3 regions of the Kosakonia sacchari SP1 genome follow, and region 1 is predicted to be linked to each of the others. Evidence: predicted binding sites of a transcription regulator. Region 1 holds the regulator's gene; each other region holds the start of a gene.
The links. The regulator sigma-54, encoded in region 1, starts transcription at its own class of promoters, with help from an activator protein. The targets are predictions, from matches to a motif close to GTTGGCACANNTTTCGCTNT.

Region 1 (10,182 bases):
GGTCTATTTCTTATCGGTGGTGGTTGAGCAACTCGAAGAGTCGCGCCAGCGTTTGTCGCGGCTGGTCGAGAAACTGGAAGAGATGCGCGAGCGCGACCTGAAGCTCAATGTGCAGTTGAAAGACAATATTGCCAAGCTTAACCAGGAGATCAGCGACCGCGAGAAAGCGGAAGCCGAGCGCCAGGAAACCTTTGAAAAACTCAAAATAGAGATGCAGGAGCGTGAGCAGACGCAAATCCAGCTCGAACAGCAATCCTCTTTTCTGCGTTCCTTCCTCGACGCTTCGCCGGATCTGGTGTTCTATCGCAATGAAGACAAAGAGTTCTCTGGTTGTAACCGGGCGATGGAACTGTTGACCGGTAAGAGCGAGAAACAGCTTATTCACCTCAAACCGCAGGACGTCTACTCGCCGGAAGCGGCAGAAAAAGTGATCGAGACCGACGAAAAAGTTTTCCGTCATAACGTCTCTTTAACCTACGAACAGTGGCTGGATTACCCGGACGGTCGCAAAGCCTGTTTCGAGATCCGCAAAGTCCCGTATTACGATCGCGTCGGTAAACGCCACGGGTTGATGGGCTTTGGTCGCGATATCACCGAGCGTAAACGCTACCAGGACGCGCTGGAGCGCGCCAGCCGGGATAAGACCACCTTTATTTCCACCATCAGCCATGAGCTGCGTACGCCGCTGAATGGTATTGTTGGATTAAGCCGTATTCTGCTGGATACCGATTTAACGCAAGAGCAGGAAAAATACCTGAAGACGATCCATGTCTCCGCCGTAACGCTCGGCAATATTTTCAACGATATTATCGACATGGATAAGATGGAGCGGCGCAAAGTCCAACTGGATAATCAACCGCTTGATTTCACCAGTTTCCTGGCCGATCTGGAAAACCTCTCCGCCCTGCAGGCGCACCAGAAAGGGTTGCGCTTTGTTCTTGATCCAACATTGCCGCTGCCGCATCAGGTGGTTACGGACGGTACGCGTTTGCGCCAGATCCTGTGGAACCTTATCAGCAACGCCGTCAAATTTACCCGTGAAGGGCAGGTCGTGGTGCGCGTGCGTTATGACGAAGGCGATATGCTGCACTTTGAAGTGCAGGATTCCGGGATCGGTATTCCCCGCGATGAGCAGGATAAAATTTTCGCCATGTATTACCAGGTGAAAGATAGCCACGGCGGTAAACCGGCGACAGGAACTGGCATTGGCCTGGCCGTTTCGCGCCGTCTGGCGAAGAACATGGGCGGCGACATTACCGTCAGCAGTGAGCCAGGGGCGGGTTCGATATTTACCTTGACCATTCACGCTCCGGCGGTGGCGGAAGAAGTTGAAGACGCGTTTGAAGATGATGATATGCCGCTTCCGGCGTTACATGTGCTGCTGGTGGAAGATATCGAGCTGAACGTGATTGTCGCGCGCTCGGTGCTGGAAAAACTGGGCAGCAGCGTGGATGTCGCCATGACCGGCACTGCCGCGCTGGAGATGTTCACGCCGGGTGAATACGATTTGGTGTTGCTGGATATTCAGTTGCCGGATATGACCGGGCTGGATATTTCGCGAGAGTTGACCCGCCGTTACGCGCGTGAGGATTTACCGCCGCTGGTGGCGCTTACCGCCAACGTGCTGAAAGACAAACAGGAATACCTCGATGCGGGCATGGATGATGTATTAAGCAAACCGCTGGCAGTCCCGGCATTAACTGCCATGATTAAAAAGTTCTGGGATGCGAGTGAAAGTGAGGAGGAACCCGTGACAACTATGGACAACAGTAAAGTACAAACGCTGCTTGATACCGCCATGCTTGAGCAATATATCGAGCTGGTCGGGCCGAAATTAATTACCGACGGGCTGGATGTGTTTGAAAAAATGATGCCGGGCTATTTGAGCGTGCTTGAATCAAACCTGACCGCGCGCGACCAAAAAGGGATTGTGGAAGAGGGCCATAAAATTAAAGGCGCTGCGGGTTCTGTCGGGCTGCGTCATTTGCAACAGCTTGGTCAACAGATTCAGTCTCCCGATCTTCCTGCGTGGTGGGATAACGTCGGCGACTGGGTGGAAGAGATGAAGCAGGAGTGGCGCAACGATGTGGCGGTATTAAAAGTCTGGGTGGCGGACGCTGGAAAAAAATGACCCCGGATTAACCGGGGTGCGCGAATACTGCGCCAACACCAGGGAAATCGTGGCTGCGCCGTAATTGAGTTGTTTTTTTGCAAGGGCGTAGCCTGAAAAAATTCGACCACACGCACATAAGATAGCAAATCTTAAATGATTTGTTACATCAATCAGTGAAATGTGTGAAGCAAGGCTCCCTTATCAAAATTTTTAATTATCGTCAGTACGTTGCATAAAGGATGAGCAAAATGAAAAAAGTCGGCGTGATTCTCAGCGGCGCAGGGGTATATGACGGTTCGGAGATTCATGAAGCGGTGATTACGCTGCTAGCAATTGCCCGTCATGGTGCGCAGGCGGTCTGTTTCGCTCCCGATAAATGGCAAAGCGATGTGGTAAACCATTTGACGGGCGAAACGCTGGCTGAGCGACGTAATGTACTGATTGAATCCGCCCGTATTGCCCGTGGCAATGTCCAGCCGTTATCGCAGGCATCTGCAAACGATCTGGATGCGCTGATTGTTCCCGGTGGTTTTGGCGCGGCAAAAAACCTCAGTGATTTTGCCAGCCTCGGCAGTGAATGCAACGTTGACAGCAGCCTGAAAATGCTGGCACTGGAGATGCACGAAGCAGGTAAACCGCTCGGTTTTATGTGCATCGCACCAGCGATGTTGCCGAAAATTTTCGATTTTCCCCTACGCCTGACAATCGGCACGGATATTGATACCGCCGAAGTGCTGGAAGAGATGGGTGCCGAGCATGTGCCGTGCCCGGTCAACGATATTGTTGTCGACGAAGAGCACAAAGTGGTGACGACGCCGGCTTATATGCTGGCGGAGGACATCGCGCAGGCCGCCTCCGGTATTGAAAAGCTGGTAGCGCGCGTGCTGGTGCTGGCCGAATGAGGAAGTGGTTTCGCGGCCCGCTGAAAGCCACCTTAAAGCGCATTGCTCTGCGGGTGTTGTGCGTACTGGCGCTCTTCTGGGGTGGCGGCATTGTGCTGTTCAGTTTCCTGCCGGTGCCTTTTTCCGCCGTGATGGTGGAACGCCAACTGGGCGCGTGGTTTAGTGGTGACTTTGGCTATGTCGCGCATTCCGACTGGGTCGGTATGGATGATATTTCTCCGTGGATGGCGCTGGCGGTGGTGGCCGCTGAAGATCAGCGTTTTCCCGATCACTGGGGGCTGGATTTTAGCGCCATTGAGAAAGCGCTCTCGCATAACGAGCGCCATGAGAATCGTATTCGCGGTGCGTCGACGATTTCACAGCAGACGGTGAAAAACCTGCTGCTATGGGATGGAAAAAGCTGGGTGCGTAAAGGGCTGGAAGCCGGGCTGACGCTTGGGATGGAAGCGGTGTGGACCAAGCGGCGGATCCTGACGGTTTATCTTAATATTGCGGAATTTGGCGATGGAGTGTTCGGCGTCGAGGAAGCATCGCAGCGCTATTTCCATAAACCGGCGAGCCGCTTAACCATGTCGGAAGCGGCGCTACTGGCCGCCGTATTGCCAAACCCGATCCGTTTTCAGGCCGCCGCGCCATCTGGCTATGTCCGTAGCCGTCAGGCATGGATCCTGCGCCAGATGCGGCAGCTAGGCGGGGAAGCGTTCCTGGAGCGCAACAAGCTGTACTGAATTAATCTTCATCAAACCCGGCGTTAAACAGCGCAATCACAGCCGCCAGCGCTTCTTCTTCCTGCGGGCCGCTGGCCTCCACTTCAATTTGTCGACCTTTTGCAGAATCGAGCATCAGCAGCGCAATCACGCTGCTGGCTTCGGCTTCGGTGCCTTCATCATTGCGCAGCAGCACTTCCGCATCGAAGCCCTGAACCAGTTCAAACAGTTTCATGGCCGGGCGCGCATGCATTCCCAGCTTATTGGTGATCTCAACGGTTTGTTTTACGGTCATGTTTTGCGTTTTTCCAGCGTACGGTGACGGGATTGAACGTTCTTACCGCGCGAGCGGAAATAATCCGCCAGTTGTTCAGCGACATAGACGGAGCGATGTTTACCACCGGTACAACCGATGGCCACGGTCAGATAACTACGGTTGTTGGTCTCCAGCATCGGTAGCCACAACTCAAGATAACTACGCGTCTGATAGATAAAATTGTGCACTTCCGTATGTCTGTCGAGGAATGCCGCGACGGGTTTATCGAGGCCGGTCATCGGGCGCAATTTAGGATCCCAGTGCGGGTTCGGCAGGAAACGAACGTCAAAGACGTAATCCGCATCGATAGGAATGCCGTGCTTGAAACCGAAGGATTCGAAAACCATGGTCAGTTCGCGTTCGCGCTTACCTAACAGGCGCGTACGCAGCATTTCTGCCAGCTCATGCACCGACATTTCCGAGGTATCGACAATCAGATCTGCGCGTGAACGCAGCGGTTCCAGCAAGTTGCTCTCTTCGTCAATCGCGCTTTCAAGCGACAGATTTTTGCTGGAAAGCGGATGCAGGCGGCGTGTATCGCTGTAACGACGGATCAGCGTGTTGCGATCGGCATCGAGAAACAATAACTGCGGTGAAAAGGCGTCCGGCAGATTGCTCATCGCCTGTTCAAAAATTTCCGGCGACTCCGGCATATTTCGCACATCGATACTGACGGCTGCGGAAGTCTGACGCTCGGCAAGCGTCTGCGCCAGCTCCGGCAGCAGCACAACAGGCAGGTTGTCGACGCAATAAAAACCCATATCTTCAAGGGCGCGCAGAGCGACGGATTTCCCTGAACCCGAACGACCACTGACGATCATCAGGACCATGAACCATTTCTCCTCAGTACGACTGATAAAAAGGTTTCCTTCCCGTTACGCATCGTCGCTTTCACCTTCCGTCTGCGTGATGATTTGATATAGCTCTTCATCACTTTGCGCGCTGCGCAGGCGCCGGCAGATGGTTTTGTCCGCCAGCCTTTTTGCGACCAGCGAGAGCGTATGCAGATGCGTTTTGGTTTGATCCGCTGGCACCAATAGGGCAAACAGCAGATCGACAGGCTGATTATCGATAGCGTCGAAGGCAATGGGCGTTTCGAGTTGCACAAAAACGCCAACGGCGCGAAGCGTGTCTTCTTCAAGCTTACCGTGAGGAATGGCGATACCGTTTCCAATGCCGGTGCTGCCCATTTTCTCGCGCGTAAGAATCGCTTCAAAGACGACTTGTGGCGGTAAGCCTAACTGTTTTGCCGCCAGTTCACTGATGATTTCCAGAGCACGTTTTTTACTCTGGCAGTGAACGCCGCTACGGGTACATTCCTGGTTAAGGACATTGCTCAATTGAAGAGCGGAATCGTTATTCATCATAATTTCACCTGAGCGACGCCAGAGCCAGTCACCCTACCGGGTTACGGTAGGGTGCAACGCGCCAGACGGACGCTCGGACAATTAGTGTTGTTTCAGTTTATCTTTATGCTTCGTGAGCTGCCGCGCCAGTTTATCGATCAAACCGTCGATAGCAGCATACATATCCTGCCCTTCCGCACTGGCATGCAACTCGCCGCCATTGACATGGAGCGTCGCATCCGAGGTGTGAGTCACTTTCTCCACTTTCAACACAATATAGACCTGATTAATCCTTTCGAAATACTGTTCGAGCTTGGCGAATTTCGTGGTCACAAATTCACGCAGAGCATCAGTGATCTCGACGTTTTGTCCTGTGATGTTAAGCTGCATAGTGTCTTCCTTATCGGTTGGGTCAAACCAGCTGTTTACGCTGATTCGACGGCGGAATGGATAAAGATTCTCGATACTTCGCAACGGTACGCCGCGCCACCATAATTCCTTGATCGGAAAGCAGGGTCGTCAGCTTACTGTCGCTCAGCGGTTTTGCAGGGTTTTCTGCGGCGATCAATTTCTTCACCAGCGCGCGAATAGCGGTAGAGGAGGCTTCGCCACCACCTTCGGTATTGACATGGCTGGAGAAGAAATACTTCAGCTCGAAAATGCCGCGAGGACTGTGCAGGTACTTCTGGGTCGTTACACGAGAAATCGTCGACTCGTGCATCTCGACGGCCTGGGCTATATCGGCCAGCACCATCGGTTTCATAAATTCTTCGCCTTGTTCAAAGAAGGCTTGCTGCTGCTCAACAATGCAGCGACTAACGCGCAACAGCGTGTCGTTGCGGCTCTCCAGGCTTTTGATCAACCACTTCGCTTCCTGCAAGTTACTGCGGATGAACTGGTTGTCGGCATCGTTACGTGCGCCGCCGCCCATCGAGGCATAATGCTGGTTGATTTGCAGACGTGGAATGCTGTCGGAGTTCAGTTCCACCGTCCAGCGACCATTATGTTTGCGTACCAGAACATCCGGAATCACATATTCCGGTTCGCTGGTCTGGATCGACTGGCCCGGGCGCGGATCCAGAGACTGGATCAGATTCACCGCCTCTTTCAGCACCTCTTCTTTCAGGCGCGTCACGCGCATCAGGGTGCGGAAATCGTGATTGGCGAGCAGATCCAAGTGATCGCTAATGATAAGCCGGGCCTCTTCACACCACGGTGTCTCTTTGGCGAACTGCGAGAGCTGGATCAGCAGGCAGTCACGCAGATCCCGCGCGGCAACGCCAACGGGATCGAAGCGCTGAATACGTTTAAGTACCGCCTCAACCTCATCAAGCCCCACGTCATCATTGCCCATGCTCTCCAGCACTTCTTCCAGCGAAACGGTGAGATAGCCTGTTTCGTCAACGGCATCGACAATAGACGTTGCGATAGCACGATCGGTGTCAGAGAAGGGCGTCAGCCCTACCTGCCACATTAGATAATCTTGCAATGACTGCGTGGTTTCGCCCTGATAGATAGGCAATTCGTCATCGATGTAATCGTGGCTGCTACCGGAAGGAGTACCTGCGGTGTAAATTTCATCCCAGCTGGCATCCAACGGCAACTCATCCGGCATCTCTTTTTGTTCGAGAGCGTCGACGGTATCCAGGCCGTCATTTTCCTGAACCTGCTGGCTATCGACTTCCTCATGAAGATCAGTTTGTTCCAGCAATGGATTACTCTCCAGCGCTTGCTGAAGTTCCTGCTGAAGTTCCAACGTGGACAACTGCAGCAGACGGATAGCCTGTTGCAGTTGTGGCGTCATGGCTAGCTGTTGGCTGAGCCTTAGTTGCAAACCTTGCTTCATATTCAGAGCAGCACTCTCCGACAAAAAACGTCAATAAACCCTACCCTATCAGAGTCTGAAGTCTTCCCCAAGATACACGCGCTTAACGTGTTCGTCTTCAAGGATTTGCTGCGGTGTTCCATGCGCAATGAGATGCCCCTGGCTGACGATATAAGCACGCTCACACACTGCCAGCGTTTCACGAACGTTATGGTCAGTAATCAGCACGCCCAGACCGCTGTCACGCAGGTGCTCAATGATACGTTTGATATCGATAACGGAAATCGGATCAACGCCGGCAAAGGGTTCATCCAGCAGGATAAATTTCGGATTCGCCGCCAGCGCGCGGGCAATTTCCACACGGCGACGTTCGCCACCGGAGAGCGATTGGCCCATATTGTCGCGCAGATGTTCAATGTGGAACTCTTCCATCAGCTCATTGGCGCGATCTTCGCGTTGCTCTGAGGTCAGGTCATCGCGGATTTGCAGAACGGCCATCAGGTTATCGTAGACGCTCAGGCGGCGAAAAATCGAGGCTTCCTGCGGAAGATAACCAATACCGCGGCGCGCACGTGCATGCAGCGGCAGCAAGCTGATGTCTTCATCATCAATAATGATGTTACCCGCGTCACGCGACACAATACCTACCACCATATAAAAAGTGGTGGTTTTCCCTGCGCCGTTAGGGCCGAGCAGCCCGACGATTTCGCCAGAGTTGACGGTCAGACTGACATCCTCAACTACGCGGCGGCCTTTATAAGCCTTGGCGAGATTCTTTGCAGTTAATGTTGCCATAACGAATTAATTACTCTTTTTTTGCGCCGGGGCCGGGGTTTGTTTATTGCTCTTATCCTGCAACTGCGACGGAACCAGAACGGTGGTCACGCGTTTGCCTTTGTCGCTGAACGCCTGCATTTTCTGCTCTTTCACCAGATAAGTGATTTTGTCACCGGTGATATTACTATCCAGCTGTTCCAGATAGGCGTTACCAGTCAGCACAACGAAATCTTTTTCCAGTTCGTAATGCATCTGCGAGGAGTGGCCCTTAACGGGTTTGCCATTGTCCTGCATTTGGTAAAACGTCGCCGGGTTGCCGTAACCGTCAATGATCTCTTTACCTTGCTGACCACCCGGACGGGTAACGACGACTTTGTCGGCATTAATTTTAATTGTTCCCTGGGTTACCACGACGTTGCCGGTGAAGGTCACGACATTACCCTGCATATCCAGCGACTGCTGATCGGAGTCGATATGGATAGGCTGATCGGTATCCCCGGTCACGGCGAGCGCCGGAAGCGCGGCGGCCAAAAGCGTGGTGGCCAATACAAGATTAAGGCTGCGTTTGTTTGTTTTGAATTTCATAGGAGCTTCTAACCTTTTCAATCAGCTCGGCGTTTTTGCTGCGTAAGTTGCCGCGCATTTTCAGGCCGGTGGAATTAAATGTTGTACCGTACAACGTGACCTGATCATTCGAGGTAACATCCTGCGTTACCAGGTTAATCTGGGCGTTATCCGTAGTGATTTTTCGCAGCTGGGCGTCCGCCGTCAGCGCATTGACTTCAACATGTCCATAAAGATAAAGCATTTTGTCATCGGTCAGCTTTGCTTTGTCTGACTTTATCGACCAGGTTGGAACCTTATTCTCGTCGAATGTTGTCAGAACGGGCTGCGCGAACCAACTCACACCTTCAGCAGAAAAGTATTCCACGTTCTGCGCGATAAGCCGGTAGTTAAGCGCCCCTTCCGGGCTATAAACCACCGTATCCGTATGTTGGCTTTTGTAAGTCGGGTCGGCAGTATTGGTGGCGACCGGATCCGGCTCATCCTGAGCCGTCAGGTTGATCCCTATCAGGATCAGTGCGGCCAGCGCCAGCAGAATGATGACCCAACGTCTGGTTTTACTCATATCGATTGCCCTTTGGCCTCATCCAGCTTGCCTTGCGCCAGCAACAACAAATCACAGACTTCACGAACTGCGCCTCGGCCGCCATTAATGCGCGTAACGTAATCCACGCGTGAAAGCAGCAGCGGATGCGCATCGGCAACGGCAACGCTCAAGCCAATTTCCGCCATCACTGGCCAGTCGATCAGATCATCACCCACATAAGCAACCTGCTCGGGGGTGAGCGCCAGTTTTGCCAGCAGCTCGCGGTAAGCGAGCAGTTTATCCGACTGACCTTGATACAAGTGCTTAATCTTTAGCGTTTCGCAGCGATCTTCCACTAGTTTAGCTTTTCGCCCGGTAATTATGGCAACCTCAATGTCGGAAGTGAGCGCACAGCGGATCCCGTAACCATCGCGCACATTAAATGCTTTCAGCTCTTCTCCGTTATTGCCCATATAGATGAGCCCATCGGATAACACGCCGTCCACATCCAGAATCAACAGGCGTATTTTTTCCGCTTTCGCCATAACTTGCGTACTTACCGGCCCATAACAGGTCGCAAGCGACGCGCCAGCATTACTCATTCTTATGTCCTTCTTTACACTACGCCTGCGCGCAGTAAATCGTGCATATGTAACACACCCAGCAACTGGTCGCCATCGGCCACCAACACGGAGGTAATGTGCCGGGATTGCATCAGATTCAGCGCATCCACTGCCAGTGTGTTGGGACGTACCCGAACACCGCCGGGCGTCATGACGTCGGCAATGCCCATGCTGCGGACATCACCGCCCATATCGAACACGCGGCGTAAGTCGCCGTCGGTAAAGATTCCTTCAATTTTCATCAAATCATCGCAGATAACCGTCATGCCCAGGTTTTTGCGCGTGATTTCAAGCAGTGCATCACGCAGGCTGGCGTTTTTGCTGACATGGGGGATTTCGTCACCGGTATGCATGATGTCATTGACGCGCAGCAACAGTTTGCGGCCCAGTGCGCCGCCGGGATGCGATAAGGCGAAATCTTCCGCCGTAAAACCGCGCGCTTTCAGCAACGCGACAGCCAGCGCATCGCCCATTACCAGCGCC
Region 2 (10,182 bases), 530 kb from region 1:
CCACGTACCGCCGGTTTTACCGGTAAATCTCGTTCATTTAACTCAATGCCGTAACCGCAGGCGGCAGCAAACTCATGTACCACCGCGTTAACGCCGCCGCGCGTGGCGTCGCGCAGGGCTTTTACGCCGGGAAGCTCGCGCAGTTGGCTAATCAACGGCGTCAGCACCGCGCAATCGCTGGTCAGCTCGCCATCCAGCCCTAAGCCTTCACGCAGGTTAAGGATGGTTGCGCCGTGATCGCCCAGGGTGCCGCTTGCCAGCAGCACATCGCCGGGTTGCAGCGATGCTGCTGCCCAGTGAATAGAGGCCGGGATCGCGCCAATGCCGGCGGTATTGATAAACACCTTATCGGCTGCGCCGCGCTGCACCACTTTGGTATCGCCGGTGACAATCGCGATACCGGCGCTGCGGGCGGTATCGGCCATGCTCTCGACAAGCGTTTTCAGTGTGGCTATTGGCAATCCCTCTTCAAGGATAAAGCCGCAGGAGAGAAAGCGTGGTGTTGCGCCGCTCACGGCAATGTCGTTTGCCGTGCCGCATACCGCCAGCTTGCCGATATTGCCGCCGGGAAAGAACAGCGGATCGATAACGTAGCTATCGGTGGAAAACGCCAGCCGATCGCCGCCTGCCGTAAGCTCGGCCAGATTGATACGCGCCTGATCTTCCTGCTCTGCGAGCCAGGGATTGTTGAACGCTTCGAGAAAAAGCTGGCTGATGAGTTGCTGCATAGCCTGGCCGCCGCTGCCGTGCGCCATCTGCACTTCATTCATGCTTCACACTCCTGAGCACGGTATTGATACCAGGCCGCGCAGGCACCTTCTGATGAAACCATCAGTGCGCCAAACGCGCTTTGAGGGTTACAGGTGTTACCGAACAGCGGGCACTGGTGCGGCTTACAGCGGCCAGTCAGCACGTCACCGCAGCGGGCGCGCGGATCGTCATACACTTGCTGTACCGTCGGGCGAAAATGCGCTTCGGCGTCAAAGCGTTGATACGCAGGCGTCAGATGCACGCCGGATTCGCCAATCATGCCCAGGCCGCGCCATTCGCTGTTGCCGCGCACGGTAAATACGTCGGCGATGGCGGCCTGCGCCAGCCGGTTGCCTTCGTCCGGCACTACGCGGCGATACTGGTTTTCCACCTTGCTGTGGGCGGCGATTTTCTGCTCAACCAGCATCACCACGCCCTGCAACAGATCGAGCGGTTCAAAACCGGCGACCACCAGCGGGCGCTGATACGTATCGGCGATAAAGGTGTAGGCGTCAGTGCCGATCACCATGCTGACATGGCCCGGTGCGAGAAACGCGTCGATGCCGTTGTCCGGCTGCTCCAGTAAGCTACGCAACGTTGGAATCAACGTGATGTGCTGGCAGAAAAACCAGAAGTTATCGAGGTTACGGGCTTTTGCCTGCTGCAAGGTAATGGCGGTGGCGGGCATGGTGGTTTCGAACCCCAGACCGAAGAACACCACTTTGCGCTGCGGATTTTTTTCCGCCAGCGCCAGCGCATCCATTGGCGAATAGACAATCCGCACATCCGCGCCGCGCGCTTTTGCCTGCAGCAGCGAGCCGTTTTTCCCCGGCACGCGAATGGCGTCGCCAAAGGTGCAGAAAATCACCTCCGGGTGCTGGGCGATCTCCACGCAGGTATCAATCCGCCCCATCGGTAATACGCAGACCGGGCAACCGGGGCCATGAATAAACTCAATGTTTTCCGGCAGTAACTGGTCGAGGCCAAACTTGAAAATAGCGTGCGTGTGTCCGCCGCACACCTCCATAATGCGCAGCGGGCGCGCGGCGGTGTAAGAGAGGTGCGCAGCCCGTTCACGCAGGTGATCAATCAGTTGCATCACCTGTTCCGGGGCGCGGTATTCGTCGACAAAACGCATTATTTCTCCTCGCCGTAAAGCAGCGCGCCGACATCGGGTTCGACATCGAACATGTTTTGCAGCGCCGCCAGCGTATCCAGCGCCTCTTCTTCGTTAATCACGCTCATGGCGAAACCAACATGCACCAGCACCCACTGGCCGAGGCGCGACTGTCCGTTTTCGTCCGTGCTGCCGACCAGCGTTAAATCGACATCGCGCTGAATGCCGCTGACATCCACTTTGGCTTGCAGGCCATCAATGGCGCAAATTTGCCCCGGTACGCCTATACACATCGTTGTGTCTCCAGCCAGTCAAGCCAGGCGTCCATCCCGTCGCCTTTGGTGGCGGAAATCAACATGATTTCAATGGTTGGGTTCACTTCACGGGCATAAGCGATGCACTGCTCGACATTAAAATCGAGGTAGGGCAGCAAATCCACTTTATTGAGCAGCATTAACGAGGCGGCGGCGAACATATGCGGATATTTCAGCGGCTTGTCTTCGCCTTCTGTTACCGACAACACCGCTACTTTATGACGCTCGCCAAGGTCGAAACCCGCCGGGCACACCAGGTTGCCGACGTTTTCGATAAACAGAATGCCGCGATTTTCCAGCGCCAGGCGCGGTGCGGCGTCGGCAATCATCTGCGCGTCAAGATGGCAGCCTTTACCGGTGTTGACCTGAATCGCCGGGGTGCCGGTGGCGCGAATGCGTGCGGCATCGTTAACCGTTTGCTGATCGCCTTCAATCACTGCACAAGGGACGCGCGTTTTCAGGCGCTTAAGGGTTTCGGTAAGCAGGGTGGTTTTGCCAGAGCCGGGGCTGGAGACCAGGTTAAGCACCAGTTGCTGCGAAGCGGCGAAGCGGGCGCGGTTACGGGCGGCGATTTGGTTATTTTTCTCCAGTACGTCAATCTCCACTTCCACCATCCGGCGCTGGCTCATGCCGGGAGCGTGGGTACCGGCTTCACCGTGGCCATAATGCAGGTCGCCGTGTGCCAGTTGCGTGGGACGAAAATCGTCGGTTTTGATACCGGTGATTTTCATCGCCGGGCGCGCAGCAGGGGAGAACGGCGCACCGCGAAACGCCGAGTGCGGATTATGTTCATCCCCCTCAATATAAAGGTTACCGTCCTGACAACCACATGTTGTACACATTGTTTACTCCTCAATTTCCAGTCGCTGAATTTGCATGCCGTCATCGGCGACAATCTGCAACCGGTCGCTGTGGCACTGCGGGCAGCGGCGCACTCGCTGGGTAAGTAACGTCACATACTGTTGGCAGGACTCGCACCAGCATTCCGCCTGTTGTTGTTCGATGTGCAGTGTACAACCTTCCGCCAGGCTGCCACGGCAAACCAGATCAAAACAAAACGTTAAAGCTTCCGTTTCTACACAAGAAAATGCGCCGACTTTCAGCCACACGCCGGTGACCCGACGCGCGCCGTTTGCTGACGCCTGTTGTTCGATAATTTCCAGCGCACGCTGGCAGAGGGTGATTTCGTGCATAACGCCTCCTGATGACTTTGCGCCCTTAATGCAATAAGAGTGCCATTCCGCGTTATGACACAGTGACGATGTCGACAATGTCGAGATGACACGTCGAAAGTGGGAAGGTTTTGTTTTTATTTTCTTAAAAATCAATAAATTAAATTTTGGCATGGATGATGCTTTACCGCCGTTGTTTTTCATTAACCGGGTAAGCAGACATGACCATTTGGGAAATTAGCGAAAAGGCAGATTACATTGCCGGGCGGCATCACCGCCTGCAGGAAGAGTGGCGTAGCTACTGTAACGCGTTAGTTCAGGGCGTTACGCTCTCCAAAGCGCGGTTGCATCACGCCATCGGCTGTGCGCCGGAACAGCAACTCTGCTTTGTGCTGTTCGAACACTTCACGGTTTATATCACCCTGACCGGCGGCTTTAACGGTCACACCATTGAATATGCGATTGCCAATAAAGAGAGCGATGAGCGACGCGTGATTGCCACAGCGCAGCTCTCCAGCGATGGCAAGGTCGATGGCGCGTTCAGCGTGCGCGATCGCGAAAAAGTGCTGGAGCATTATCTCGGCAAAATCGCCGCCGTTTACGACAACCTGTACGCCGCAATGGAAGCGGATACGCCGGTCAATCTCACCACGCTTGCCAGCCACGCGCACGCGCCTGCGCTGGCCTGAGTTTGGGTGTCGACATGTGTCGAAGTGACACATGGCGCGACACGTTTCGTCATAAATGACCGCCCGTAACCAGGGTGAATCACCTGAGGATTTGCTGGTGAACCGTTTTGTAATTGCCGATTCGGCGTTATGTATTGGGTGCCATACCTGCGAGGCTGCCTGCGCCGAAACGCACCGTGCGCATGGCCTGCAGGCGATGCCCCGGCTGCGCGTGATGCGCAGCGAAAAAGAGTCCGCGCCGCAGCAGTGCCACCACTGTGAAGACGCGCCCTGTGTGGGCGTTTGTCCGGTAAAAGCGATCAACCGTGTTGAAGGCGCGGTGCAGTTAAATGAAAGCCTGTGCGTCAGCTGCAAGCTGTGCGCGATTGCATGTCCTTTCGGCGCGATTGAGTTTTCCGGCAGCCGCCCGCTGGATATTCCCGCCAATGTTAACTCGCCCAAAGCACCCGCCGCGCCGCCTGCACCCGCGCGTGTCAGCACGTTGCTGGATTGGGTGCCCGGTGTGCGGGCCATTGCGGTGAAGTGCGATCTCTGCCACTTCGATGCAGAAGGCCCGGCCTGCGTGCGGATGTGCCCGACCAAAGCACTGCATCTGGTCAATAACCGGGACATCGCCAGAGCCAGCCGTCGCAAACGCGAGCAAACCCTCAACACGGATTACGGCGATTTATCGCTGTATACGCAGCTAAACCGGAGCGCGAAATGACTATCCTCTCTTTGTTAAGCGCTGCTGTCGCGGTGCTCACCTGCGCCGCCATGTTGGCCTATCTGTTTATGCCGTTCAAAGCGTTAAGCGGTCTGTTTGCCGGGCTTGGCGGCGCTATCGGCTGTGCAATGGCGGCAGCCTGCGGCGTGATGGCATTAACCGACGCCGTGACGGTGAGCGGCATGATACCGCTGATTCAGTACCACATTCTGATCACTCCGCTGAGCGCCGTATGGTTGATAACGCTCGGTGTTTGCGGCGGTTTTGTTAGCCTGTACTCCATTTACTGGCATCGTCATGAAGCGGTGAAAGCCAACGGTCTGCTGATGAACTTACTGCTGGTCGCCGCGCTGTGCGCGGTGAGCGCGGCAAACTTCGGCGCGTTGGTGATCATGGCGGAAATTATGGCGCTGAGTGCGGTATTCCTGACCGGCTGTAGCAAATCCGGCAAGCTGTGGTTTGTTATGGGCCGCTGCGGTACGGTGCTGCTGGCGCTGGCCTGCTGGTTGCTGTGGCAGCGTTATCAGACGCTGGATTTTGCACTGCTCGGTACACATGCGCTCGGCAGTGACATCTGGCTGCTCGGCGTGATCGGTTTTGGCCTGCTAGCCGGGATTATTCCGCTGCATGCCTGGGTGCCGCAGGCGCATGCCACTGCACCTGCCCCGGCGGCGGCGCTGTTTTCCACGGTAGTGATGAAAATCGGTTTGTTCGGCATTCTGAGCCTTTCACTGCTCGGCGGCCAACCGCCGCTGTGGTGGGGCGTTGCGCTGCTGGTGTTTGGCATAATTACCGCTTTTGTCGGCGGGCTGTATGCACTGATGGAGCATAATATCCAGCGCCTGTTGGCATACCACACGCTGGAGAACATCGGCATCATTCTGCTCGGTCTGGGCGCTGGCGTCACCGGCCTTGCGCTGCAACAACCTGTTTTGCTGGCGCTGGGGCTGACCGGCGGCCTGTATCACCTTTTCAACCACAGCCTGTTTAAAAGCACGCTGTTCCTCGGTGCGGGTACGCTGTGGTTTGGCACCGGTTATCGCGATATCGAAAAACTGGGCGGCATCGGTAAAAAGATGCCGGTTATCTCGCTGGCAATGCTGGTCGGGCTGATGGCGATGGCGGCGCTGCCACCGCTCAACGGTTTTGCCGGTGAGTGGGTGATTTATCAATCCTTCTTTGGTTTAAGCACCAGCGGCCATTTTCTGCTGCAACTGCTGGGGCCACTGCTGGCGGTTGGCCTGGCAATTACCGGTGCGCTGGCGGTGATGTGCATGGCGAAAGTCTATGGCGTCACATTTCTTGGCTCGCCGCGAAGCGCTCAGGCGGAAAACCCACGTTCTATTCCCTGGTTAATGACTAGTGTGGTCGCCGCGCTGGCCATTTGCTGCGTCATTGGCGGTGTTGCCGCGCCGTGGCTGATGCCGCGCCTGTTTGCCGCCGTACCGTTACCGCTGCAAACGGCGAACACCGTGGTGTCGCAGCCGATGATCGCGCTGTTGCTGATTGCCACGCCGCTGCTGCCGTTACTGCTGATTATGCTGTTTAAAGGCGATCGCCTGCCTGCCCGCCGTCGCGGCAGCGCCTGGGTGTGTGGTTACGATCACGAAGGATCAATGGTGATTACCGCGCATGGTTTCGCCATGCCGGTGAAAGCGGCCTTTGCCCCGGTGCTGAAACTGCGGAAATGGCTGGAGCCCCGGCTTCCTGTTCCCGGCTGGCACGGTGATAGCGCGCCGGTGCTGTTTCGTCGGCTGGCGCTGATTGAGCTGGCGGTGCTGGTGGTAGTGGTGATTTCACGAGGAGCCTGATGATGAGTTTTCTGTTTGCTTTACTCCAGGCGCTGGTGTTGTTTGCCGCAGCGCCGCTGCTTTCCGGCATCAGCCGTGTGGCGCGTGCGCGTTTGCACAACCGGCGCGGGCCGGGCGTGCTGCAGGAATACCGCGATCTGCTGAAACTGCTGGGCCGGCAAAGTATTGCTCCGGCGGCGTCGGGCTGGGTATTTCGCCTGACACCGTTTGTGATGGTGGGCGTCATGTTGACCGTCGCGACCGCGTTACCGGTGGTGACGATTGCCTCGCCGCTGCCGGAACTGGGCGATCTGATCACGCTGATTTATCTGTTCGCCATTGCCCGCTTTTTCTTTGCCATCGCCGGGCTTGATACCGGCAGCCCGTTTACCGGGCTAGGCGCGAGCCGTGAAGCGATGCTCGGCGTGCTGGTCGAGCCGATTTTACTGCTTGGCCTGTGGGTGGCGGCGCTGGTCGCTGGCTCGACACACATTAGCTACATCACCAATACCGTCTATCACTGGCCGCTCTCTCGCAGCATTCCTCTGTTCCTGGCGCTGTGCGCCTGTGCTTTCGCCACCTTTATCGAGATGGGCAAACTGCCGTTTGATCTCGCGGAAGCGGAGCAGGAGTTGCAGGAAGGGCCGCTGTCTGAGTACAGCGGCAGCGGTTTTGCCGTGATGAAGTGGGGCATCAGCTTAAAACAACTGGTGGTGCTGCAACTGTTTGTTGGCGTGTTTCTGCCCTGGGGGCAAATGACCACCTTTAGCGCCACCGGTTTGCTGCTGGCGCTGGTGATTGCTGTGGTGAAACTGGTCGCTGGCGTGCTGATTATCGCCCTGTTTGAGAACAGCATGGCGCGTTTGCGTTTTGTCGCTACGTCACGCGTGACCTGGGCCGGTTTCGGCGTCGCCTTTTTAGCCTTCGTCTCCTTGCTGGCGACGTATTAAGAGAGTTTGAGCATGTCTGAAGAAAAAATCGGTCAACACTATCTTGCCGCCCTGCACGAGAAATTTCCCGGCGTGGTGCTGGATGAAGCGTGGCAGACCAAAGACCAGATTACCATCACCATCAAGGTGAACTACCTGCCGGAAGTCGTCGAGTACCTTTACTACCAGCAGGGTGGCTGGCTTTCCGTCCTGTTTGGTAACGATGAACGTAAGCTGAACGGCCATTTTGCTGTTTATTACGTGCTGTCGATGGAGCAGGGCGTGAAATGCTGGATCACGGTGCGCGTGGAAGTGGATGCGCTGAAACCGGAATATCCTTCCGTAACGCCGCGCGTACCAGCAGCGGTGTGGGGCGAGCGCGAAGTGCGCGACATGTACGGCTTGATCCCGGTGGGCCTGCCGGATGAGCGCCGCCTTGTGCTGCCGGATGACTGGCCGGATGAACTCTACCCGCTGCGTAAAGACAGCATGGACTATCGTCAGCGTCCCGCGCCGACCACCGATGCGGAAACCTACGAGTTTATTAATGAGCTGGGCGATAAGAAAAACAATGTGGTGCCGATTGGCCCGCTGCATGTGACTTCCGACGAACCAGGCCACTTCCGCCTGTTTGTTGACGGCGAGAATATTGTCGATGCCGACTACCGCATGTTTTACGTCCATCGCGGCATGGAGAAGCTGGCGGAAACCCGCATGGGCTACAACGAAGTCACGTTCCTTTCCGATCGCGTCTGCGGCATCTGCGGCTTTGCCCACAGCACGGCCTATACCACGTCGGTAGAAAACGCGATGGGCATTGTCGTGCCGGAACGCGCGCAGATGATCCGCGCCATTTTGCTCGAAGTGGAACGCCTGCACTCCAACTTACTCAACCTTGGCCTGGCCTGCCACTTTGTCGGTTTTGACTCCGGGTTTATGCAGTTTTTCCGCGTGCGCGAAGCCTCCATGAAGATGGCGGAAATCCTCACCGGGGCGCGTAAAACCTACGGCCTGAACCTGATTGGCGGTATCCGCCGCGACATGTTGAAAGACGACATGATCCAGACTCGCCAGCTAGCGCAGCAGATGCGCCGCGATGTCACCGAGCTGGTGGAAATGCTGATGAGCACGCCAAACATTGAGCAGCGCACCGTGGGCATTGGTCGCCTCGACCCGCAAATCGCCCGCGATTTCAGTAACGTTGGTCCGATGGTGCGCGCCAGCGGACACGCCCGCGATACTCGCGCCGACCACCCGTTTGTTGGTTACGGCCTGTTGCCGATGACCGTGCACACTGAACAAGGCTGCGATGTGATTTCACGCCTGAAAGTGCGCATTAATGAAGTGCTGACCGCGCTCAATATGATCGATTACGGTCTCGACAACCTGCCTGGCGGCCCGCTGATGGTGGAAGGTTTTACCTATATTCCGCACCGTTTCGCGCTCGGTTTCTCTGAAGCGCCGCGCGGGGACGATATCCACTGGAGCATGACCGGCGATAACCAGAAACTTTACCGCTGGCGCTGCCGTGCGGCGACGTACGCCAACTGGCCGACGCTGCGCTATATGCTGCGCGGTAACACGGTTTCCGACGCCCCGCTGATCATCGGCAGCCTCGACCCCTGCTACTCCTGCACCGACCGCATGACGGTGGTGGATGTGCGCAAGAAGAAAAGCAAGGTCGTGGCTTATAAAGAGCTGGAGCGTTACGGGGTTGAGCGTAAGAACTCGCCGTTGAAATCATGAGGGGAGAACGGTAGCGATGTTTACCTTTATCAAAAAAGTGATCAAAACCGGTACGGCAACCAGCAATTACCCGCTGACGCCGATGCCGGTCGACAAAAACTTTCGTGGCAAGCCGCAGCACAACCCGCAGCAGTGCATTGGCTGTGCCGCCTGCGTCAACGCCTGTCCGTCGAATGCGCTGTCGGTAGAAACCGATCTCGCCACCGGCGAGCTGGCATGGCAATTCAATCTGGGGCGCTGCATCTTCTGCGCCCGTTGCGAAGAAGTGTGCCCGACGGCCGCTATCAAACTTTCGCAGGAGTATGAACTGGCGGTATGGAACAAAGCTGATTTCCTGCAACAGTCGCGCTTTGAACTGTGCCAGTGCCGCGAATGCGCCCGGCCATTCGCAGTGCAAAAAGAGATCGACTACGCCATTGCGCTGCTGGCACATAACGGTGATAGCCGGGCAGAGCTGCATCGTGAAAGTTTTGAAACCTGCCCGGAGTGTAAGCGCCAGAAGTGTTTGGTGCCGTCCGATCGCATTGAATTGACCCGCCATATGAGAGAGGCCAGCTAATGAGCCAGCTGTTAGGTCCGCGCGATGCGGACGGTATTCCGGTACCGATGACGGTGGAGGAGTCCATCGCCAGCATGAAAGCCTCGCTGCTGAATAAGATCAAACGATCCGCCTATGTCTACCGGGTGGATTGCGGCGGTTGCAACGGCTGCGAAATCGAGATTTTTGCCACGCTTTCGCCGCTGTTCGACGCTGAACGCTTTGGTATCAAAGTGGTTCCGTCACCGCGTCATGCCGATATTCTGCTGTTTACCGGGGCGGTAACCCGCGCGATGCGATCGCCTGCGCTGCGTGCCTGGCAATCTGCGCCGGATCCCAAAATCTGTATCTCCTACGGCGCGTGCGGCAATAGCGGTGGTATCTTCCACGACCTGTACTGCGTGTGGGGCGGCACCGACAAAATTGTGCCG
Region 3 (10,182 bases), 570 kb from region 1:
CACGCGACAGGGAAATCCGGCCCGCTGGCGCAGTACATCCTGGAAGATATCTATGTTTCCGGAGTGAAAGAGGACAATATCCATCTGCACGGTGACGCGCCAACCGCCGCGCCAAAACGCCCGGTCGCGAAGGATTACGACACCAGCAAAAAGATCACCGAGCAGAGCGATGGCCTGCTGGCGAAAGTTGGCATGGGCATGGGCTCGGCGGTCGCGGTGCTGTTCCAGGCCGGGCGCGACACCATCGACACGGTGCTGAAAACCATTCTGCCGTTTATGGCCTTCGTCTCGGCGCTGATCGGCATCATCATGGCCTCCGGGCTTGGCGACTGGATTGCCCACGGCCTCGCGCCGCTTGCCAGCCATCCACTCGGGCTGGTGACGCTGGCGCTTATCTGCTCCTTCCCGCTGCTGTCACCCTTCCTCGGCCCAGGTGCGGTGATTGCACAAGTTATCGGCGTGCTGATTGGCGTACAGATCGGCCTTGGCAATATCCCGCCGCACCTCGCCCTACCCGCACTTTTTGCCATTAACGCCCAGGCGGCGTGCGACTTCATCCCGGTCGGCCTGTCGCTGGCGGAAGCGCGTCAGGATACGGTGCGCGTCGGCGTGCCTTCAGTGCTGGTCAGCCGCTTTTTAACCGGTGCGCCAACGGTGCTGATCGCCTGGTTTGTCTCCGGTTTCATTTATCAATAAGGGGTGTTTTATGAGTGTGATTTATCAAACCACCATTACCCACATCGGTGAGAGCGCCCCGGACGCGCTGGGCGACAACATGCTGATTACCTTCCGCGAAGGCGCGCCTGCGGATGTCGCCGAGTTCTGTTTTATCCATAACCACGGTGCGCTTTCGGGCGCGCTGTTACCTGGCGCGCAGTTTGAACTTGGCGATCGTCGCTACCCGGTCACCGCCGTCGGCGATGTCGCCGAGCAGAATCTGCGTGAATTGGGACATATCACCCTGCGTTTCGATGGGCAAACGCAGGCGGAATACCCCGGAACGGTACACGTCGCAGGCCCGGTGCCGGACGGTATCGCCCCCGGCTGCATTTTGAAATTTGTCGCTTAAGTCGTAAGGAGAAGAGTATGAAACAGGTTGCCGTTGTCATTGGCGGAGGACAAACCCTTGGGGCGTTCCTTAGCCGTGGGCTTGCCGCAGAAGGTTACCGCGTGGCGGTAGTGGATATTCAAAGTGATAAAGCGGCAAATGTCGCCCAGGAGATTAACAGCGAGTTTGGCGAAGGGATGGCCTACGGCTTTGGTGCGGACGCCACCAGCGAGCACAGCGTGCTGGCGCTGGCGCGCGGCGTGGATGAGATTTTTGGCCGCGCGGATTTGCTGGTCTACAGCGCCGGTATCGCCAAAGCGGCATTTATCAGCGACTTCGCGCTCGGCGATTTCGATCGTTCCTTGCAGGTGAACCTGGTGGGCTATTTCCTCTGCGCACGCGAGTTCGCTAAGTTGATGATTCGCGACGGCATTCAGGGGCGCATCATCCAAATCAACTCCAAATCCGGCAAAGTGGGCAGCAAACACAATTCCGGCTACAGCGCGGCGAAGTTCGGCGGCGTGGGCTTAACGCAATCACTGGCGCTGGATCTGGCGGAGTACGGCATTACCGTGCATTCGTTGATGTTGGGTAACCTGCTGAAATCGCCAATGTTCCAGTCGCTTATCCCGCAATATGCCAGCAAACTGGGCATTGCGGCGGATGAAGTTGAGCAATATTACATCGACAAAGTGCCGCTCAAACGCGGCTGCGACTACCAGGATGTGCTGAACGTGCTGATGTTTTACGCCAGCCCCAAAGCCTCTTACTGCACCGGTCAGTCGATTAATGTTACCGGCGGCCAGGTGATGTTCTGATCCGCATGGCCCTCCGCGCGGGGGCCCGATTTAAAAGGAGAGTGCTATGGTTTCAGCCCTGATTACCGTTGCCGCCATCGCCTGGCTTTGCCAGATGGCGCTTGGCGGCTGGCAAATCCGCCAGTTTAACAAAGCGTTTGATACGCTGTGCCAGCGCGGGCGCGTCGGTGTTGGGCGCTCCGGCGGGCGTTTCAAACCGCGCGTGGTGCTGGCCGTCGCGTTTGATCAACAAGACCGCGTGACCGACACCCTGCTAATGCGCGGTCTCACCGTTTTTGCCCGACCAACAAAAATCGACCACGTAATGGGGATAAAAAGAGAGGAATTAGAGCCTGATGTGATCTTTCCCCATGATCCTGGCTGTCAGAATGCTCTATCATTAGCGCTTAAAATGAAACATTGATAATTTCGTTGTGAACGCTAATAGCTTGCGAAATTATCATTTCGCAACGTAACGCAGGATATCAGCGCCTATGAAACCACGTCAGCGTCAGGCGGCTATTCTTGAGCATCTGCAAAAGCAGGGAAAGTGTTCTGTTGAAGAGCTGTCAGCTTACTTCGACACCACAGGGACGACCATACGCAAAGATCTCGTCGCGCTGGAACATTCCGGCGCGGTGATCCGCACTTATGGCGGCGTGGTGCTCAACAAAGATGAAGCCGATCCCCCGATTGATCACAAGACGCTTATCAATACCGTGCAAAAAGGGCTGATTGCCGAAACGGCAGTGACCTACATCCACGACGGCGATTCGATCATCCTTGATGCGGGCAGTACGGTGCTGCAAATGGTACCGCTGCTCAGCCACTTCAATAACATCACGGTGATGACCAACAGTTTGCATATCGTTAATGCCCTATCTGAGCTGGATAACGAGCAAACGATCCTGATGCCGGGCGGCACTTTCCGTAAGAAATCGGCCTCGTTCCACGGCCAACTGGCGGAAAACGCCTTTGAGCATTTCAGCTTTGACAAGCTGTTTATGGGCACCGACGGTATCGATCTCAACGCGGGCGTCACCACGTTTAACGAGGTATTCACCGTCAGCAAAGCGATGTGCAACGCCGCGCGGGAAGTGATCCTGATGGCAGACTCCTCCAAATTTGGCCGTAAAAGCCCGAACGTGGTCTGTAGCCTGGAAAGCGTAGACAAACTGATCACCGACTCGGGGATCGCCGCCGACGTGCGTACCGCGCTGGAAGCCAAAGGGGTTGAAGTGATCATTGCCGGAGAAAAACATGAGTGAGTCATTAATTAACGCCGGACGGCAAACGCTGCTGCTGGAGCTTCAGGAAGCCAGCCGCCTGCCGGAGCGCCTCGGTGAAGCATTTGTGCGCGCCGCCGAAACCGTGCTGCGCTGCGAGGGGAAAGTGATCGTTTCCGGGATCGGCAAATCTGGTCATATTGGCAAAAAGATTGCTGCGACGCTTGCCAGCACCGGCACACCGGCGTTTTTCGTTCACCCGGCGGAAGCGCTGCATGGCGATCTCGGCATGATCGAAAGCCGCGACGTGATGCTGTTTATCTCCTACTCCGGTTCGGCCAAAGAGCTGGATCTGATCCTGCCGCGTCTTGAAGAGAAATCCGTCGCCTTGCTGGCGATGACCGGTAAACCGCGATCCCCGCTGGCGCTCGCCGCGCGAGCGGTGCTGGATATTTCAGTTGAGCGAGAAGCCTGCCCCATGCACCTGGCACCGACGTCCAGCACCGTCAACACACTGATGATGGGCGACGCGCTGGCGATGGCGGTCATGCAGGCGCGCGGGTTTGATGAAGAGGATTTTGCCCGTTCTCACCCGGCAGGCGCACTTGGCGCGAGGTTGCTCAATAAAGTGCACCATCTGATGCGCAAAGAGGAGCAGATCCCGCAGGTGCAGCTCACCACCAGCGTGATGGACGCGATGCTGGAACTGAGCCGCACCGGTTTGGGTCTGGTGGCGGTTTGTGACCAGCAGCGCCATGTAAAAGGGGTATTTACCGACGGCGATCTTCGCCGCTGGCTGGTGTCAGGCGGGGCGCTAACCGCGCAGGTGGATAACGCGATGACGCCCGGCGGCATCACGCTGGACGCGGGCAGCCGTGCCGTGGACGCCAAAGAGCGCTTAATGCAGCGCAAAATCGCCGCCGCCCCGGTGGTGGATGACGCCGGTTTATTGGTCGGCGCCATCAACCTGCAAGATTTCTACCAGGCTGGCATTCTGTAACGCTTCCGCACAGACGTTTCGCCAGTCGGTGCAGGTTAACAACATCCACCTGCACGATCCCTGCCAGGCGTGAATCCTTTAACGCTTTAACCACAGACGTTTCGCCAGCCGATGCAGGCTGGCAACGTCAATATGCCTATCTCTGGCAGGCATTGTTTAACGCTTCATCATGGGCGCGACGTCACGCGGCACGATCTCTGGCTGGTGGGAATGCGTTAACCCTTAAGCCCCAGACGTTTCGCCAGTCGGTGCAGGTTGGCGACATCCATCTCCAGACCGCGCGCGCAGGCCGCCCAGTTACCGCCCTGCTCTTCCAGCGTGCGGGTAATAAATGCGCGCTGAAAATCCTCCGTCGCATCGCGCAGATTTTGCTCCACGGGCAGCGGCGTTACCGGGCTGGATGGCTGCGCTGGTTCATCACTAAGCGCAAAATGGCGCGCTTCCAGCACCACGTCATCACGGTTACGCGTACCGCGCGCCAGCACCACCGCGCGGTGAATGGCATGTTCCAGTTCGCGCACGTTACCTGGCCAGCCATAACTCAGCAAATGCGCCCGCGCGCCGGGGCTTAGTGCCACTCTCCCCAACCCCAGCCGCAAACGACACTGCTCGCAAAAGTAGCCAGCCAGTAAAACAACATCTTCCCCCCGCTCGCGCAGCGGCGGTACAGAAAGCGGAAACACGCTCAAACGATGGTAGAGGTCGGCGCGAAAACTGCCGGCCAGCACCTCTTCGCGCAGGTCGCGGTTGGTAGCAGCCAGTACACGGACATCGACACGCAGGCTGCGGTCGTCGCCGATGCGCTGAATATCGCCGTATTGCAGCACGCGCAGTAATTTCGCCTGCAACGACAGTGACAGCTCGCCAATCTCATCGAGAAACAGCGTGCCGTTGTCCGCCATCTCGAATTTGCCACTGCGGTTGCTGATAGCACCGGTAAACGCGCCTTTAACGTGACCGAACAGTTCGCTTTCGGCCACACTTTCCGGCAGCGCGGCGCAGTTGAGATAGACCAGCGGATTGATGGCGCGTGGCGAACCTTCATGGATAGCTTTCGCCACCAGCTCTTTACCGGTACCGGTTTCACCGCTGATCAACACGTTCAGATCGGAAGCGGCAACGATATCGATCTCTTTTTTTAGCTGCTCCATGCCCGCCGACAGACCAATCATTTCGCTGCGCGCCACCTGTTCGAACGCCGCCGGTGCGCCGGGCAGCATATTCTGGCTCTCCAGTTGCTCTATCAGCAGCGCGTTGTTCAGCGCGCCTGCCGCCAGCGCAGCAATCAACCGCAGTTCTTCATCGCTAAAAGTGTCAAACTGATCCGGCGACATGCCATCAAGCGTCAGCGCGCCAATCAGGTTTTGCCCGGCGAACAACGGCAACCCAACGCAGGCGTGTACTTTCAGGCTCTCCTGGCCGGGGATCAGGCCATCATAGGGATCGGGCAAATCGCTATCGGCGGGAAAACGCACCACATCACCGGCGCGGGCGATCGCTTCCAGCCGTGGGTGGCCTTCCAGCGTAAAACGCCTGCCTAAAACATCCTGTGCCAGTCCGTCGATCGCCAGTGGAATAAACTGCCGTGCGTCGTAGCGCAGCAATGCCGAGGCATCACACTCCAGCACCTGACGCAGGGTGGTGATCAGCCGCTGGAAACGGTCCGCATGGCCGATACCGCTTTGCAGTTCTATGGCGATCCCCGCCAGGACATTTAGCGAAAAACTCATACCTACCTCACTGTCGTTTTGACAATGCATAGTGTCATATTGACTGTGCACGGCATAGTCATAATGACAATTTATTTTTTCAAAAAATCATTAAAACATTTATAAATCAATAAAATAAAAAGTTGGCACGCAACTTGATAATAGCCATACATCGAATTGAGAAAACTGCACAGGACAACTGATATGGCTATTCATGTAAAAAACAACATTCACTGGGTTGGACAACGTGACTGGGAAGTTCGCGACTTTCACGGCACCGAATATAAAACCCTGCGCGGCAGCAGCTACAACAGCTATCTGATCCGCGAAGGCAAAAACGTGCTGATCGATACCGTCGATCATAAATTTAGCCGTGAGTTCGTGCAGAACCTGCGCAGCGAAATCGATCTGCAGATGATCGACTACATCGTTATCAACCATGCGGAAGAAGATCACGCCGGTGCGCTGACCGAGCTAATGTCGTATATCCCCAACACCCCAATTTACTGTACCAATAACGCCATCGACTCGATCAACGGCCATCATCACCATCCTGAATGGAACTTCAACGTGGTGAAAACCGGCGACACGCTGGATATCGGCAACGGCAAACAGCTTATTTTTGTCGAAACGCCAATGCTGCACTGGCCGGACAGCATGATGACCTACATGACCGGCGATGCCGTACTGTTCAGTAATGACGCTTTTGGTCAGCACTACTGCGATGAACGTCTGTTCAATGATGAAGTTGATCAAACAGAACTGTTTGAGCAGTGCCAGCGCTACTACGCCAACATCCTCACACCATTCAGCCGCCTGGTGACACCGAAAATCACCGAGATCCTCGGCTTCAACCTGCCTGTCGATATGATTGCCACTTCACACGGCGTGGTATGGCGCGATAACCCGACGCAAATTGTTGAGTTGTATCTGAAATGGGCGGCGGATTATCAAGAAGATCGCATCACTATTTTCTACGACACCATGTCCAACAACACCCGCATGATGGCCGACACCATTGCACAAGGCATTAACGAAGTCGACCCGCGCGTGGCGGTAAAAATCTTCAACGTCGCCCGCAGCGATAAAAACGACATTCTGACCAATGTGTTCCGCTCCAAAGGCGTGCTGGTTGGCACCTCGACCATGAACAACGTGATGATGCCGAAAATCGCCGGGCTGGTTGAAGAGATTACCGGCCTGCGTTTTCGTAATAAACGCGCCAGCGCTTTTGGCTCCCATGGCTGGAGCGGCGGCGCGGTTGACCGCCTGTCGACCCGTTTACAGGACGCCGGTTTTGAGATGTCGGTCAGCCTGAAAGCAAAATGGCGACCGGATATCGACGCGCTGGAAGTCTGCCGCCAGCACGGGCGCGATATTGCCCGCCAGTGGGCGCTGTCGCCGCTGCCGGAACCGGTAAAAACATCAGCCGCCAGCACGCAAGAAACCTGTGCCTGCGCAGCCGCAGCAGCGGCCGATCTCGGCCCATCCATGCAGTGCAGTGTGTGCCAGTGGATTTATGATCCGGCAAAAGGCGAGCCGATGCAGGATGTCGCACCCGGTACGCCGTGGCGCGACGTGCCGGACAACTTCCTCTGCCCGGAATGTTCCCTTGGCAAAGAAGTGTTTGACGAACTGGCAACGGAGGCAAAATGAGCGCAGGTATTGTCATTATCGGTTCGGGCTTCGCCGCCCGAACATTGGTGAAAAACATCCGCAAACTGGACAGCGCCATACCATTGACGCTGATCGCCGCCGATGGCATGGAAGAGTATAACAAGCCGGATCTCAGCCATGTGATTAGCCAGGCGCAACGTGCTGAGGATCTGATTCGCCAGTCGGCGGGCGAGTTCGCTGAGCAATATAATCTGCGGCTGTTCCCGTACACCTTTGTCAGCGCCATCGACACGCAAGCGCGGGTGGTGAAAAGCGCCGACAAACAGTGGCAATACGACAAACTGGTGCTGGCTACGGGGGCAAAGGCGTTCGTTCCGCCGCTGCCGGGTCGTGAAAAAATGCTCACGCTTAATAGCTTGCAGGAGTATCACGCCAGTGAAACCACCCTGCGTGATGCCAGCCGCGTGCTGATTGTGGGTGCCGGGCTGATAGGCTGCGAGCTGGCGATGGATTTTCGCCGCGCGGGCAAAACCGTGACCGTGCTGGATAACGCAGCCAGTATTCTGCCTTCGTTAATGCCGCCGGAAGTGAGTGGCCGCCTGCAACACTGCCTGACGGCGCAGGGCGTGCGCCTGCTGCTGCAATCGCGTTTAGTGCAACTCGATGAGCATGAACAGGGGGTGCGTGCGCGGCTGGATGATGACCGTTATATCGATGCGGATGTGGTCGTCGCCGCCACCGGGCTGTCGCCGCAGGTGTCGCTGGCGCAGAACGCCGGGCTGGAGGTTGGGCGCGGGATCGTGGTGGACGGCACGCTGCAAACCAGCCATCCACACATCTTCGCACTCGGTGACTGTGCGCAGATTAACGGCCAGGTGCTGCCGTTCCTGCAACCGATTCAACTGAGCGCGATGACGATGGCGAAAAACCTCACCGGCAACAGCACGCAACTGGTGCTGCCCGCGATGCTGGTGAAGGTGAAAACGCCGCTGATGCCGCTGCATCTGGCCGGGGAAACGCACCGCACCGATCTGCGCTGGCACATTGCCACCGGGGCCGATGGCATGGTGGCAAAAGGGCTGGACACAGAAGGTAAACTGCGCGCGTTTGTGGTCAGCGAAGACAGAATGAAAGAGGCGTTTGCCCTGCTTAAAGCGCTGGCGGTATAGCCCGCGCTGCCGCTACCAGACCCTGGCCGAAGGCAATACCGCCATCACCGGCCGGGAGCTGGTGCGCAAACAGCAAAGTAAACTCCGCAAGATAGTGCTGTAAGCGTTTTTTCAGCAGGCGGTTATGCATTACGCCGCCGCTGAACACCAGCACATGAATGCCACGCAGTGCCGCTTCCTGCCGCACCAGCACGGCCAGCCCCTGCGCCAGCGCATCATGAAATGCCCATGCGCGTTCGGCTGGTGTAGCCTGCCAGTTCAGCCAGCTTTGCCAGAACGCCGCCAAATCCAGCATGGTTCCGCAAAGAGGCATCTGAACCGGATGTTCAACAGACGCCACGCTCGCCGCCAGCGCTTCCAGTTGGCAGGCCGCTTCGCCTTCATAACTCAGGTGCAGCGGCGCACAACCCAGTGCACAGGCAATAGCATCAAATAAGCGCCCGCAGGATGAGGCTTTCGGCGCATTAACGCCGCGCTCAATTGCGCGCGCCAGCATCGGCCAGTTCTGCCGCTGGATATCGGCGGTTTCCGGGTAGCGCTGCCAGTCAGGAACAAACTCCAGCATCTGCGCCAGCAAGTTGCGCCACGGCTGCTGCGCGGCTAAATCCCCGCCGGGGAGCGCCACCGCCGGTAACCCACCTACGTGTTCACACTCGCGGTAATTGACCCGCAGACATTCGCCGCCCCACAGCTCGCCGCCTTCGCCCATACCGATGCCATCAAGCGTTATTGCAATGACATCACCGCCTTCCAGCGGCCAGCCGTGTTCACCGAGGCAGGCTGCGGCATGAGCGTGATGATGCAGCACGGTCTGCACCGGCAGGCCATAGCTGCTGGCCCATTGATGCGTGCGGTAACCCGGATGAGCGTCTACCACCACCTGCTCCGGGTGGAAGTCGTAAATATCCTGCATCAGGCGCAGCGCACTGCGCCACTGCGCTTCGACGCCTTCATCGGTGAGATCGCCAAAATGCTGACCCGGCACAGCGCTGTTACCGCGCAGCAGGCAAAAGGTGTTTTTCAGATCTGCTCCCAGGCAAAGCATCGGCGGAAGATCGTTAAACCCCGGCGGCAACGACATCGCATCCGGCACATAGCCACGTGAACGGCGCAGCATCTCCCCGCTCGCACGCACCACGGAATCATCCATGCGCTGGACAATATCGCGATTGTGCAGCAAAAAGCCGTCGGCGATATCCGCCAGATCGCTTAACGCCTCGTCATTACTGATTACGGGCGGTTTTCCGCTGAGATTGCCAGACGTCATCACCAGCGGGCGCTGTAATTCTTGCGCTAGCAGGTGTTGCAGCGGATTGGCAGGCAGCATGACGCCCACTTCATCAAGGCCAGGCGCAATTGCCTCGCACAGCCCGCTCACGCGCTCTTTTTCCACCAGCACAATGGGTGCGGCGGGCGTCGCAAGTAAGCGCTGCGCCTGCGTCGTCACGCCTTCCGCGCCGGGTAACATCACCGCCAGCGGTTTTGCCGGGCGATGTTTTCGCGCGCGCAGATGCATCACCGCCGCCTGGCTCGTTGCATCGCAGGCGAGATGAAAACCACCAATGCCTTTTACCGCAACAACACCGCCGCTTTTTAGCAGCGCGATTGCCGCCTGG

Region 2: a site for sigma-54 is predicted at 3,402-3,421, ahead of hypA (hydrogenase maturation nickel metallochaperone HypA). Genes of this name have one in related genera too.
Region 3: a site for sigma-54 is predicted at 5,923-5,942, ahead of norV (anaerobic nitric oxide reductase flavorubredoxin). Genes of this name have one in related genera too.

What each region holds. Positions count from the first base shown of each region.
Region 1 covers NZ_CP007215.2:507,818-517,999, forward strand. The annotation lists gene arcB (aerobic respiration two-component sensor histidine kinase ArcB) at 1-2,131, shown strand, start outside; gene elbB (isoprenoid biosynthesis glyoxalase ElbB) at 2,362-3,015, shown strand; gene mtgA (monofunctional biosynthetic peptidoglycan transglycosylase) at 3,012-3,743, shown strand; gene npr (PTS phosphocarrier protein NPr) at 3,745-4,017, opposite strand; gene rapZ (RNase adapter RapZ) at 4,014-4,868, opposite strand; gene ptsN (PTS IIA-like nitrogen regulatory protein PtsN) at 4,914-5,405, opposite strand; gene hpf (ribosome hibernation promoting factor) at 5,487-5,774, opposite strand; gene rpoN (RNA polymerase factor sigma-54) at 5,797-7,230, opposite strand; gene lptB (LPS export ABC transporter ATP-binding protein) at 7,279-8,004, opposite strand; gene lptA (lipopolysaccharide ABC transporter substrate-binding protein LptA) at 8,011-8,571, opposite strand; gene lptC (LPS export ABC transporter periplasmic protein LptC) at 8,540-9,115, opposite strand; gene kdsC (3-deoxy-manno-octulosonate-8-phosphatase KdsC) at 9,112-9,678, opposite strand; gene kdsD (arabinose-5-phosphate isomerase KdsD) at 9,693-10,182, opposite strand, start outside.
Region 2 covers NZ_CP007215.2:1,042,747-1,052,928, forward strand. The annotation lists gene hypE (hydrogenase expression/formation protein HypE) at 1-770, opposite strand, end outside; gene hypD (hydrogenase formation protein HypD) at 767-1,888, opposite strand; gene C813_RS27930 (HypC/HybG/HupF family hydrogenase formation chaperone) at 1,888-2,160, opposite strand; gene hypB (hydrogenase nickel incorporation protein HypB) at 2,151-3,023, opposite strand; gene hypA (hydrogenase maturation nickel metallochaperone HypA) at 3,027-3,374, opposite strand; gene hycA (formate hydrogenlyase regulator HycA) at 3,575-4,042, shown strand; gene C813_RS27950 (4Fe-4S dicluster domain-containing protein) at 4,140-4,748, shown strand; gene hycC (formate hydrogenlyase subunit 3) at 4,745-6,559, shown strand; gene C813_RS27960 (respiratory chain complex I subunit 1 family protein) at 6,562-7,488, shown strand; gene hycE (formate hydrogenlyase subunit HycE) at 7,501-9,213, shown strand; gene C813_RS27970 (formate hydrogenlyase complex iron-sulfur subunit) at 9,230-9,772, shown strand; gene C813_RS27975 (NADH-quinone oxidoreductase subunit B family protein) at 9,772-10,182, shown strand, end outside.
Region 3 covers NZ_CP007215.2:1,075,134-1,085,315, reverse strand. The annotation lists gene srlE (PTS glucitol/sorbitol transporter subunit IIB) at 1-696, shown strand, start outside; gene srlB (PTS glucitol/sorbitol transporter subunit IIA) at 707-1,069, shown strand; gene srlD (sorbitol-6-phosphate dehydrogenase) at 1,087-1,866, shown strand; gene gutM (transcriptional regulator GutM) at 1,913-2,269, shown strand; gene srlR (glucitol operon DNA-binding transcriptional repressor SrlR) at 2,340-3,113, shown strand; gene gutQ (arabinose-5-phosphate isomerase GutQ) at 3,106-4,071, shown strand; gene norR (nitric oxide reductase transcriptional regulator NorR) at 4,287-5,801, opposite strand; gene norV (anaerobic nitric oxide reductase flavorubredoxin) at 5,985-7,436, shown strand; gene norW (NADH:flavorubredoxin reductase NorW) at 7,433-8,566, shown strand; gene hypF (carbamoyltransferase HypF) at 8,547-10,182, opposite strand, start outside.